Regions from separate parts of the Paenibacillus sp. B2(2019) genome, predicted to be linked through region 2. Evidence: riboswitches for the same ligand, from Rfam matches in the RefSeq annotation. Region 2 holds a riboswitch; each other region holds the start of a gene.
What was found. Region 2 has a riboswitch for cyclic di-AMP ahead of PAENI_RS00240 (resuscitation-promoting factor). Riboswitches for the same ligand answer to the same signal wherever they lie in the genome.
Positions count from the first base shown of each region.

Region 1: linked by a shared signal. The riboswitch ahead of PAENI_RS05790 (hypothetical protein) and the one ahead of PAENI_RS00240 (resuscitation-promoting factor) in region 2 are both predicted to bind cyclic di-AMP.
Region 3: linked by a shared signal. The riboswitch ahead of PAENI_RS27335 (APC family permease) and the one ahead of PAENI_RS00240 (resuscitation-promoting factor) in region 2 are both predicted to bind cyclic di-AMP.
Region 4: linked by a shared signal. The riboswitch ahead of PAENI_RS09240 (alpha/beta fold hydrolase) and the one ahead of PAENI_RS00240 (resuscitation-promoting factor) in region 2 are both predicted to bind cyclic di-AMP.

Region 1 is NZ_VTZR01000003.1:44,818-47,953, forward strand. Features, by position in the region: gene PAENI_RS05785 (hypothetical protein) at 1-471, opposite strand, end outside; cyclic di-AMP (ydaO/yuaA leader) riboswitch at 605-770, opposite strand; cyclic di-AMP (ydaO/yuaA leader) riboswitch at 1,191-1,380, shown strand; gene PAENI_RS05790 (hypothetical protein) at 1,571-1,987, shown strand; gene kdpF (K(+)-transporting ATPase subunit F) at 2,114-2,191, shown strand; gene kdpA (potassium-transporting ATPase subunit KdpA) at 2,204-3,136, shown strand, end outside.
Region 2 is NZ_VTZR01000001.1:47,436-50,571, reverse strand. Features, by position in the region: gene PAENI_RS00245 (TatD family hydrolase) at 107-877, shown strand; cyclic di-AMP (ydaO/yuaA leader) riboswitch at 1,075-1,304, shown strand; gene PAENI_RS00240 (resuscitation-promoting factor) at 1,586-2,749, shown strand; gene rnmV (ribonuclease M5) at 2,926-3,136, shown strand, end outside.
Region 3 is NZ_VTZR01000025.1:447,530-450,665, forward strand. Features, by position in the region: gene PAENI_RS27325 (DsbA family protein) at 1-420, shown strand, start outside; gene PAENI_RS27330 (disulfide oxidoreductase) at 417-881, shown strand; cyclic di-AMP (ydaO/yuaA leader) riboswitch at 1,079-1,237, shown strand; gene PAENI_RS27335 (APC family permease) at 1,361-3,136, shown strand, end outside.
Region 4 is NZ_VTZR01000011.1:210,415-213,550, forward strand. Features, by position in the region: gene selD (selenide, water dikinase SelD) at 1-925, opposite strand, end outside; gene PAENI_RS09240 (alpha/beta fold hydrolase) at 1,082-1,909, opposite strand; cyclic di-AMP (ydaO/yuaA leader) riboswitch at 1,998-2,182, opposite strand; gene PAENI_RS31785 (hypothetical protein) at 2,404-2,577, opposite strand; gene PAENI_RS09245 (Nif3-like dinuclear metal center hexameric protein) at 2,662-3,136, opposite strand, start outside.

The DNA.
Region 1 (3,136 bases), on a different contig from region 2:
ATCTACATGGTGAATGACGTTAGCCTTCTCTATACAGGCGAGCATTTCAGCTTCATTCTCACAGACTGCGGCATGCTCCAGCCATAGTCCGAATTTCTGTTTGCGTATAACGGATAAATGTAAGGGGAAGGTGCTGCGGGATCTCATTACGTACCAACCGACAGCAACATCTTTCCACGGTTCCTTAAAAGCGGTGAGCCACGGAAAACGTTGGTGTGCTGACCAATCCTGCAGCTGTTGCTTTTCTCGGATACTTTTATATATTTCGTATATAATTGTTCGGTCCATACAGTATTCACAGGTAGATGGGCTGCTGAAATGGCGAAGTGATTCAATCTGCTTCTGACCAAAAGCATAGCCGACAATAGTTCTGTGATGATCCTCTTCGAACCACAACGCTCCAAAGCAAACATAATTTAGACTTATCGGCTCAAGTAGCCCTTGCTGAGTTCCCCAATAATAGTGTTTCATTCCTTTCACCCCGTCCAGCATGCTATCACCCTATAGATTCAGGTAACGCAAAAACCGCAGCAAGAGGAGGACCTCTGCTGCGGTTTTGGAATACAGGTATACACACACCTGTGCCAAAGCGTGGCGGATCAAGGGTCTCTCTCTTTACGCTTACGAGGTTAGCTGTCGGATTCGGACGGTGAGAGTCGCCCTACCTATGTGAGACTTGGACAGTCTCCTTCGGATTCACCCCAAGTAGGCCATGTGGCCTGATGGTTCCCCCGTTCCCTGCAAATACAGGAACTCAGCGTTGAATGTATTTTGTGAAATAGATTCAACCCGAATCATACTCTTTTCAAGGTGTTTCTGTAAAAACAGAAAGTGTTCTTTTGAGCGCGATTTAAACCAAATCCTGCCTACTACGACGGAAAAGGGAACCAAATAGGTATTTATTGCGAGTTATCGGGCTTCTTCCTCGCTTAATCTCGACTTCTTGTTTTCTTACCTATAAAGGCGATTTTTTGAGATTTCTACATTTGTGGTGAATAAAATCACATGGTATGCCCGCTTTTCGCTAATGGATTAAAACTCGAGTAAACAAGAGATATAGAGAGATTGGATATCAAGTAAGCGCTATCCAATACGAAAATAGTTTTTAATTTGCATTATTTTGGCATCAATCAGGTTTTACAATTCTTCCTGCATAAGGGTATGATTACTCCTGTTTCAACAACAATCGAATATTTGATCCGCTTAATTTCCGATAAGGAAAGCGGGGGAACCAACAATCGGCAGACGATGTGAGAGTCGGAAGCCGGTTATGGGGTGAATCCTGTAGAAGGTGCGAGTGAGCTCGCATCTATACAGGTAGGGCGACTCTCACCGCCCGAATCCGACAGCTAACCTCGTAAGCGTATGGAGAGAGGATGAGTGCAATGTGACCGCTAGCGAGCCACAGAGGAGAATCCTTTGTGGCTTTTTGCTGTGCTTTTTTAAGCAAAGCATTTATGGAAAACCTCACGAAGAGGTCGTTATATTCATCATTAGCGGTAGCTTTTCTTTCAAGATCAGGGTGATCAAGCTCTGATCTTACAAGCAAAGCATTTGAGGAGAATAAGAGATGACAGATCAGAATGAATATGTACTGGTATGTGCGCCAACGAAGGCAGGCGAACATTTTATTAAGCTTCTAAAATTCAGAGGCATTAAGATGGCCGGATTGACCAACAACTTGCCTGAGAAGGCCCTACTCGAAGAGATGGGGATTGAACAAGTCGTTCTAGTTGATACCCGCCATCAGAATACTTGGTTTCGCCCGCCGTTCCCGGTAGGACGGGTATATCTGTTCGAGAGCAGCTTTACGTTATGCTGCCGCTACATTCAGATGTGCCGCACCTGGACGACACAGCCGATTTTTGTAATCACAAGCTCAATAAATCCTAGATTGGTCTATAAAAGACTTGGTGCAAGTTATGTAATCTATTCTCACAGTGGTGATGCTGATTTTCTAATCGATAAATCACCTCATCAAGGATAAAAGAAGGAGTGCGGGAGATATGATGGATCTGTATATGGTGGCTTCGTTAGCTGTAATTTACGGGTTGTTTTATGGATTTATGCGCTGGTGCGCAGGTGTAGTTGAGGATACAGGGAGGGATAAGTTGTGATTCTAGTAATCGCTGTTACCCTACTTTTGTTTGTATATCTGGTTTACGCATTGATTCATCCGGAGAAATTTTAAGGAGGGGCATTCATGGGCATTTTGCAAATAGTTGCTGTAATCGTAATTCTTATCTTGCTGGTTAAGCCGATGGGCACGTATTTATATTATGTATTTTCTAATGAACCGAACCGTACGGATCGATGGTTTGGAGGCATGGAAAAAGGAATTTATAAGCTGATCGGCCTGAAAAAACGGGACGGAATGTCTTGGAAGAAGTATGCGCTCAGCTTTGTGTTAACAAATATCGTATTGGTTACTTTCAGTTACATTGTTCTTAGATTGCAGCGGGGATTGCCGTTAAACCCGAATGGAATTACGGATATGGAACAGACGCTTTCATTCAATACAGTGATCAGCTTTATGACCAATACGAACCTGCAGCATTATAGCGGGGAGACGGGGCTTTCGTATTTTTCACAAATGGCTGTCATCACGATGATGATGTTCACATCTGCAGCGAGCGGATTTTCTGTTGCGGTTGCCTTTGTCAGAGGAATCACGGGACGGAAATCAGTCGGGAACTTCTTCGAGGATTTCGTCAAAGCACATATTCGTGTGTTCATTCCGCTAGCTTTGTTAGTTTCATTGGTGCTGGTAGGACTACATGTGCCACAAACGCTCAAGCCATCACTTGAAGTCACTACACTAGAGGGCCAAACACAACAAATTGCTATCGGTCCAGTAGCTTCTTTAGAATCGATCAAACATCTGGGCACGAATGGTGGCGGCTTCTTCGGGGCCAATTCATCCCATCCTTTTGAGAACCCTAATCCACTTACGAACGTTCTGGAGATTCTCTCTATGTGGATGCTGCCAGCTTCGCTCCCTTATATGTACGGATTGTTTGCCAAGAACAAACGTCAGGGCTGGGTAATTTTTACCGCAATGATGACCTTGTTTGTTCTGCTATTAAGCCTAAACTTCTATGCTGAATCAAAAGGTAATCCGGCGATCAATGCACTA
Region 2 (3,136 bases):
GAAAATATGGGATTTATGACAAGAAGAGTAGAAATATAAGATATAACGGATAGCTTGAAACTTATATTGTCTTATATTTAAAAAAGAACAAGGAGTGAGGGTTAAAATGTTTCTGTTTGACACACATACGCATCTGGATGCACCTCAATTCGACGAGGATCGCGAAGAAGTTATCGCTCGTGCTGTAGAAGCAGGAGTTAGCAAGATGATTAATATCGGATTTAATCGGGAGACGATTCCCTCAACGATGAAGCTGGCGGAATCTTATGATTATATTTATGCGGCAGTGGGTTGGCATCCTCAGGATGCAATTGATATGAAAGAAGGAGATCTCGATTGGATCGCTTCTCTATGCAGTCATAAAAAAGTAGTGGCTATTGGTGAAATCGGACTGGATTATTACTGGGATACTTCTCCCAAGGATGTGCAACATGAAGTTTTTCGCAAGCAAATTGGACTAGCCCGTGAACTAAATATGCCGATTTGTATTCATGATCGTGATGCCCATGAGGATGTTGTACGGATTTTACGGGAGGAAAAAGCAAATGAGGTTGGAGGCGTGATGCACTCGTTCTCAGGAAGCTGGGAAACAGCTAAAATGTGCTTGAATCTTGGTTTTCATTTATCCTTTGGAGGACCCATTACGTTCAAAAATGCAAGAGTGCCAAAAGAAGTGCTTGCGCAGACCCCACTAGACCGATTATTGATCGAAACCGATGCTCCATATTTGACTCCACACCCCTTCCGCGGGAAGCGAAATGAGAGCGCTCATGTGAAGCTTGTAGCAGAGGCAGCAGCTGAAATTAAAGGGTTAACATGGGAAGAATTGGCTAAAATAACGTATGCGAACGCACTGGAACGATTTGGGATTGAGTGAAAACGGGAGCAAAACAGGCGAAAAATAGAGAATGGCCGATATATTAAACTTTTTTAATATAAAAACGGCTGAATATTACAATATTTTAACCATATTTTTGCGTAAACGTGGTTGAATCGTCCTTTACAACATGCATCAAAACAGGATATCATCTTTTCAGTGATGTGAGCTGTGTTATAGTGACAGCCATTGATTCATGGATCGTCTCGCTGAGTCTCCGTATGGAGAACGGGGGAACCAATATTGACCTGCCGCATGCCTGTATTTTAAATACGGTTTAGACGTGCCGTAGGACAGTATTTGATTTCTTCACGTGGTCTTTGGGGTGAATTTAAGGGCAACCGCCATGAGCGGGTGACCTGAAATAGGGCGTCTCTCTTTCGTCCGAACCCGACAGCTAACCCCGTAAGCGCAAGTAAGAGAGGCAACCTCGTGCACAAGCATTCTCTATTCTGATATTGGAGAAGCCACGAAAGAGTCCTCAGTTGAACTCTTTTTAGGCTTTTTTATTTTTGAATAAATAGAATGTTGCCCACATACTGTTATATAACAGGGGTGGGAGTAGCTGTGCCGAGCAGGCGATCCATGAGCAGGAGACGCTAAGTTATTACGTGCGTGTCCTGTGACAATCTCAAATAGTTTCGTCAAAGGAATTCAGTCCTCATGATATACAATTGACGACGGGGCTATGTAAGGAGGATGGAGAGAATGGGCGTATTCCAACCAGAAGTATCCCATGATTCGCAGTCATCCAGCAGGTCTTTCGCATTACGGTGGGAGCAAGTAAATACTCGCGTACTTTTACTTGCAGGCGTGATTTCAGTCGCTATCGCGCTACTTATTCTGCTGTACGTACACGGTCAAAGTAACAAACAATTATTTTTAGTAATAGACGGGCAAACACAGACGCTTGAAACGCGGGAAGCGCTTCTTGGTGATGTGTTGGAGAAAGAGCAAATTTCGCTGCAGCCGCATGATGAACTATCTTTAGGACTGAGTGATGAAATAAAAGACGGTGACCGTGTCGTTATCAATCGTGCGCAGAAAATTAGTCTTACTGCGGATGGAGCAACAAAAACGTTATATACGACCGAAGACACAATTGGTAAAGCAATTGAGAAAATGGGCATTACCCTAGAAGGTCATGATAAGATTTTCCCTTCGTTAGACACCACCATTTCTGCAAACATGGAGGTTAAGATTGTTCGCATCAACAAACAGACTGTACAGCGAACAACTAACTTACCCTTCAGAGTCATTAAGACAGCAGACCCCTCCCTTACTGTGGGAACAGTTAGAGTGGCACAGGCAGGCAAACCAGGCGTCATGATTCAGCATATTGAAAAGATCTACCAAGACGGAGAACTGGCCTCTATGCGCATGATTGGTAAGGAAGTACAAACGGTAACGAAAGATAAGATTATTGCCGTTGGTACCAAAGCACTTCCTAAGCCGGCTGTAGCTAAGACTACAACAACTTCCAAATCAAACACCACTTCAAAAACGGCTAAGGTTAGCGCCAAGACTAATAACGTCACAAGCAAGGCTGGCGTAGACTTTGAGTACAAGAAGATGATTAAGAACGTCTCCATGACAGCTTATTCATCAGAAGAGCCAGGTATTGGTACCAAAACTGCCTCCGGAACACGCGTAACGGAAGGTCGTACAATTGCGGTAGACCCGAATGTAATCCCTATTGGCTGGTGGGTATATATCGAGGGGCTTGGATTCCGCCGAGCAGAAGATACTGGCGGTGCCATTAAAGGCAATAAAGTAGATGTCTATTACGATTCACTGAGCCATGTCCGTAATTTCGGTCGTAAATCACGTACCGTTTATGTGATTGGACCTGTGAAGCCGGAGTTAAACTAGGCTGAAGCTTTTGCAAATTATTCTTTGATAAGCTATAGTGATGATAACCGTTAAGGAACGCCAGATGATCATTTCGTTGATCGCAGAGCAACCGCTCATCACTTATACATTCTTTAACCAAAAGAAGAGGAGCGAAACCTCTTCTTTTTTGCTTTTTTTGGAAGGAGTCAAGAGATATGATTAAGGAATTAATTGTCGTTGAAGGTAAGAGTGATACCGTCGCTGTTAAACGCGCTGTAGAAGCAGATACGATCGAAACAGGGGGCTCGGCTGTAGACCGGACCGTAATTGCGAAGATCGCGCTTGCTATGGAGCGTAGAGGAGTGATTATCCTTACTGACCCGGATCACGCGGGTGAACGAATTCGTAAGATTGTGTCCGCAAAGG
Region 3 (3,136 bases), on a different contig from region 2:
GTCAACGAGGGAAAAGCAGCGCTCTACTTTGTAAATATGGCTTTCGTTGGTCCAGACTCTGAAACTGCCTCACTTGCTGCATTATCTGTTTACCATCAGAATCATGATGAATTCTGGAAGTTCTATGATGCTGTATATGCTCAGCAAGGTGATGAGAGCGAAGAATGGGCGACTGAAGATTTCTTAGTAAGCCTTGCGGAGAAAGAGAAGTTAGCTATCGATTACGAACTGCTTCGTAAAGATATTAAAGATCGTACGTATGCAGATGAGCTGAATAAGGGTATGCTGTTAGCTAGTGAAGCTGGGGTGACGACTACACCATCCCTTTATATCAATGGAGTAATGACTGCGGATCCATTTAACATTGAAGCGATTTCAACTGAAATTAACGACGCCGCAAAAGCTGTGGAGGCAAAGTGACAAAGTTCCTATCTTTTTGCAAGCGTAACTGCCTGTATCTGGCCTGGTTCGTCTCTTTAGTTGCTGTTGCTGGTAGCTTATATCTGAGCGAAGTATTGAAATATGAACCTTGTAAGCTTTGCTGGTTTCAGCGAATTTTTATGTATCCTCAGTTATTCCTCTTGGGAATTGCGACGTTTCGAGGGGATAAAAGGATTATCCCATATGTACTTCCACTAAGCTTGATTGGTGGCAGTATCTCGATCTATCATTATGCGGAGCAGAAGATTCCCGCGTTAAGTAAAGTGCTTCCTTGTACAATTGGTGTTCCTTGTAATAAGGATTACTTGAACTTTTTTGGATTCATTACGATTCCTTTCCTTGCATTAATCGCTTTTGCTTTAATTAGCATTTTACTTTGGTACGGACGCAAGGAAGAAGAAGTGATGGAGTTAGATACAGAGGAAAGTTTAGGATTTTGATTTTTTAATTTTAAAGGATCCGAAAAAATGTGAAAAGTGATTAAAAACACGATCCAGAGGGATAATTGAAGAGAATGAAAGAGAGCATCCAATAAGACGCTGAATTTGCGCTTACTGGATGTTTTTTCATTCTTTTTTCATTTTTTTCAACGCTTTACTGTATACACTTTGTAGACTAATATTAGACCTTGTGAGAAGTTGAATATGCGCTGAATTTTCTTAGGAAAAACGGGGGAACCAAACTTGGCATATGTGCCAATGGGGTGAATCGGAATGGGTCGATTAGACTTATACCGTAGGGCTAAACCACAGCCCGAATCCGCCAGCTAACCTCGTAAGCAAAGGTGGGATAATGACCATGCATAGCATGCGGATCATTTCCGTATGCTATTTTTAGTGTCTGCATTTATGAAATCCACCAATGAAAACAGCGCGCGGAAATTCCGTTTCAGCTCCCAAAGAAAGGAACTGTATCCACCATGGTAAGCAAGGTAAAACGACTATTGATCGGGCGTCCGATGAAGTCGAACGAACTCGATCATGAAAAGTTATCCAAGGTTAAAGCACTGGCTGTCCTGTCTTCTGATGCGCTCTCGTCTGTAGCCTACGGAACGGAACAAATTTTGATTGTACTGGTGGCTGCGGGGTTTACTGCCATCTGGTATTCCCTGCCAATTGCATTAGCCGTATTGGGCCTGCTGGCCATCCTGATTTTATCCTATCGGCAGACGATTTACGCTTATCCTCAGGGAGGCGGAGCTTACATCGTTGCCAAGAGTAATCTTGGTGTTCCGACAGGGCTCTTAGCAGGAGGGTCTTTGTTAGTGGATTACATTCTGACCGTAGCTGTTAGTGCGTCGGCAGGGACGGATGCGATCACATCGGCTTTTCCAAGTCTTCATAATCACACCGTTCTTATTGCAGTATCCGTTATTATTTTACTTACTTTGATTAATCTTCGCGGAGTTACAGAATCAGCTTCATTCATCGCAATCCCAGTGTATTTGTTTGTGGTGTCAATTGTAGTGTTAATTATCTCCGGTATTATTAAATATGCAGCAGGTGGCGTACATGCGAATGTCCCGGAAATTGGCTCTGCTGTTTCTAATGTTAGTTTGTTTCTACTATTAAAAGCCTTCAGTTCTGGCTGTTCGGCACTTACGGGTGTAGAGGCTGTATCTAATGCCATTCCAAACTTTAAAGCACCAGCTGAAAAGAACGCAGCCAAGACCTTAATGGTCATGGGGGTTATACTTGGATTTATGTTTACAGGTATCACACTACTGGCGTATTGGTACGGCATAGTGCCTGATGAAAAGGCAACGGTTGTTTCTCAGATCGCTGAATCGACCTTTGGCCGCGGAACCTTATATTTTTTCATTCAAGGTATCACAGCAGTAATTTTGTTCTTGGCAGCTAATACAGCTTACTCAGCGTTCCCGCTGCTCGCATTTATGTTTGCAAAAGATAAATATATGCCACATGCTTTTATGGTTCGTGGTGACCGTCTAGGTTTCTCTAATGGTATTATTTTTCTAGGTGTTCTGTCTGCTGTGCTTGTAGCTGCATTCCACGGAAATACAGAAAGCTTGATTCCACTTTATGCGGTTGGTGTATTCATTCCTTTCACATTGTCACAGCTAGGAATGATGGTTCATTGGTTTAAAACAAAACCAGCGGGATGGAAAAAAAGATTTGTTGTAAATACCATCGGTATGCTGACTACATTGACGATTACGCTTATTTTTATCATCACTAAATTCTCAAGCGTATGGATGGCTTTCATTTTCTTACCTGCTGTAATGTTCGTGTTCCACCGGATTCACAAGCACTATTTGAACACTGCAGATCAGCTTCGTATATGCCCGAGTACAGATAAACCTTTGATTAAAGGCAGTACAGTTGTTGTTCCTGTTGCGGGTGTAACACGTGCTGTACTACATTCCATCAGCTATGCCAAGTCTTTAACGGATAATGTTGTAGCCGTGTATGTTGGCTTTGATGAAGAGGACATTCAAAAAATGGAGCAACGGTGGGAGGAATGGAATCCGGGTGTACGCCTGATCGTACTTCGTTCCAGATATCGCAGTATTATTCGTCCGTTAGTGAAATTTATTGATACAGTGGAGTGGAAGACCGCAGCGACGGATCATATCACGATTCTGATTCCACAGTTTATAACTAAGCATTGGTGGCAAGCTGTACTTCATAATCAGACCAGCTTTTTAATCCGTTCGTATCTAATGAATTCAAAA
Region 4 (3,136 bases), on a different contig from region 2:
ATCCACCGGAAGTCACAGCATCACACAGAATATAGCGGCTTAATTGGTCCATCTCTTCCGGATAAAGAATACTGCCCTCCAAATGGGCAAAGTTATTCTTAGTGCCGCCTGGAACAAAGCCCTGCTCCGCGAGCTCTCTTACTCTTGGCAGCATCGGTACATCGCCTTGACGAATAATCAGTCCGTGATTGCTCCCTTTTGCCATTTCCGAGGCATGTCCAAGCAACCCGAATCCGGTAACATCTGTACAAGCATGTACATCATAAGGCTCCATGATTTCTGCCGCTTTTTTATTCAGTGTAGACATGACTGTCGTAAGGCGTGTAGTTTCTTCTGGGGATAGCTGATCCTTTTTAATAGAAGTCGTTAAGATGCCCACACCGATAGGTTTAGTCAAAATCAGCTTATCTCCTGCCTGCGCACCTGCATTCGTTCTTACTTTGTCCGGATGCACAAGGCCCGTAACGGCCAATCCAAATTTAGGCTCTTTATCGTCGATGGAATGTCCGCCCACAAGCGTTGCTCCTGCTTCCTGCACTTTATCTGCTGCACCGCGCAAAATGTCACCGAGAATACTTTTGTCCAAAACAGAAATAGGGAAGGCCACAATATTAAGCACTGTAAGCGGCTTGCCGCCCATAGCATAAATATCACTTAACGCATTAGCTGCTGCAATTTGCCCAAAGGAATAAGGGTCGTCCACGATCGGCGTGAAAAAATCAACAGTTTGCACTAACGCAAGATCATCACTTAATCGATATACCCCAGCGTCATCACTGGTATCCAGACCTACAAGTAGATCCGGATTAGGAACGGTTGGTGGTAGACTGCGAATAACCTGCATGAGATCGGCGGGACCGATTTTGCAGCCGCAGCCCCCTTTTGAAGATAATGAGGTCAATTTTATGGTTTCGGCTTGAGACATCATGACTCAGCTCCTTTAGATAGTTAATCTCGAATATCTTTAATCTTACATCAGTAGACAGCATTGTACAAAATACAGACATACAGAAGAACGCCCCGTAGCCAGTACATACTCCCCGGCTATGGGACGCCCCTCATTTCTCACTTACCACTAAGATCAACTAATCTGCTGAGTTTCCTGCTGTTTCTCCAAAAACCGCTGAAGTATAGCATTAAATTTCTCCGGCTGACACAGATTACTAGGATCTAATGCGTTAGGGATGATCACTAACTGAGCATGTGGCAGCTGAGACACCATATCCTTCATACAATTAACTCCAAATTCACTAAAGTCACCTACAATACATAAGGCGGGACGCTTAAAAGACTTTAAGCATCTAGTGTAATCCACATGGCTCGTAGCCAGCCTTTGCCGATACAATTCCCGTGGACGTTTATCGAGAAGTCCTCTTCTAATCTCGTTATAAGCCAGATTCCAGCGTTCCCGGTACATCATACGAATCGAAGGTAGTACAAGCTCACTTGGAGCGTAATACATTAACCAACTGCAATAAGCAGCCATAAGCTGGATTTTACCGATTATCGTTGACGCCTGACTTCTACAAAAGCTATCCGCGACAACAATCGCTTTTACTCGTTCTGGATATTGTTTCGCAATATGTTGAACGACGAGCCCCCCATAGGCACTCCCAACAAAAACAGCCTCACGAATACCCAAATCATTTAATAGCATTATTATATCTAGACATTGGGTTTCAATAATCTCATTTGGGGCCTGCAGTAGTTCACCTGATTTGCCATTCCCCCGTAAATCACACAGAATCACTTTATATTTATCAGAAAAATACTCCAATTGTGGCTTGAACATACTATGTGTTAATCCATGTCCATGGATAAACACAACCGGAGTCCCTGTTCCATTGATTTCGTAATAGAGCGAAGTTCCATTCAGTTTAGCAATAGGCAAAGTTAACACCTCTTTCATAGATAGGTTCTACAACTATATCTGCTTTTTAACGCAGCAAAAAACCACAGAGGGATTCTCTGTGGCTATTCATCATCAAATACGCCATTCATCCTCTCTCCATACGCTTACGAGGTTAGCTGTCGGATTCGGGCAGTGAGAGTTGCCCTACCTGCATGGATGCATTTATGCACCTGGAACAGGATTCACCCCATAACTAGTACCGATTGTTACACTGGTTCCCAGTTGTTGGTTCCCCCGCTTTCCTTAACGGAAATTAAGCGGACTTCTTATGTAATTGTCAGTTATGTGATGAATCATACTCCGTGTAAGGTTTCTTGTAAAGTTGAGCCGTGGGCAAAATAATGTTGAAAGCCATGCTTTTCATTTCATATTGAGCATACACTTCGTTTTCTCTTTCTTTTTCTCTTGTTTACTCAATATATCTAAAAAAAGCCGAGCGGCCATCAGAGATCAATCCCTGAACCACTCGGCTTCGTTATACAATCATATGGCTACAACAGATCGGCGTTTTTCAATGCATGCTCCCAGCTCGGAAAAAAGAACAGCGCACTTCTCATAAGATCAGGATCGCTTTGCTTCACTTGTTTTTTGCTGATCGAGCTTCCATCGGTTTGAAGCTTTTTGATACGACTTAACACTTCATCAGCCTCCAAAGGAATTTCCATTGAAACACTCCTTTCTCAGTGACCTGGTTTCCAATCATTTTCTCCATAATATGCAAATTTATTCTTCATTTCGGTTTATACGAATTAAACCAGCTGATAGACCGGTTGTTCAGCAATAAAATAAGTAGGAATCATTGGGTATTTCTGTGCCAGAACTTCAGCTAAATATTTCATTCCTGGAGCTTCACTTTCCGCATGACCTAACATAATCAGCGCTTTTAATCTGCCTTGGTGGACAGCATCCCTCACATATTCTGGAGTTTCCCATTCGGGGCCCTCGCCAGCAATAATTAAATCAAGATTGTGCTGATTAAAAAGAGGAATAGCCATCGTCCCACCTCCTCTGTAACCTACTAATATCCCCACATGTCTGCATATCTGGGATAGGTCTCCGGTAGCACGTACATAGGAGATGCCTAGCTTTCTTTTTATATACAGAGCCGCTTCACTTACCGTCATAGCTGGAATCGATAGGATTGTAGCAGTGGATTGCTGCTCAACCACATAGGCTGACCATTCAAGCTCTCGTAGCAAGCCCACCATGATCCCATCCGGTTGA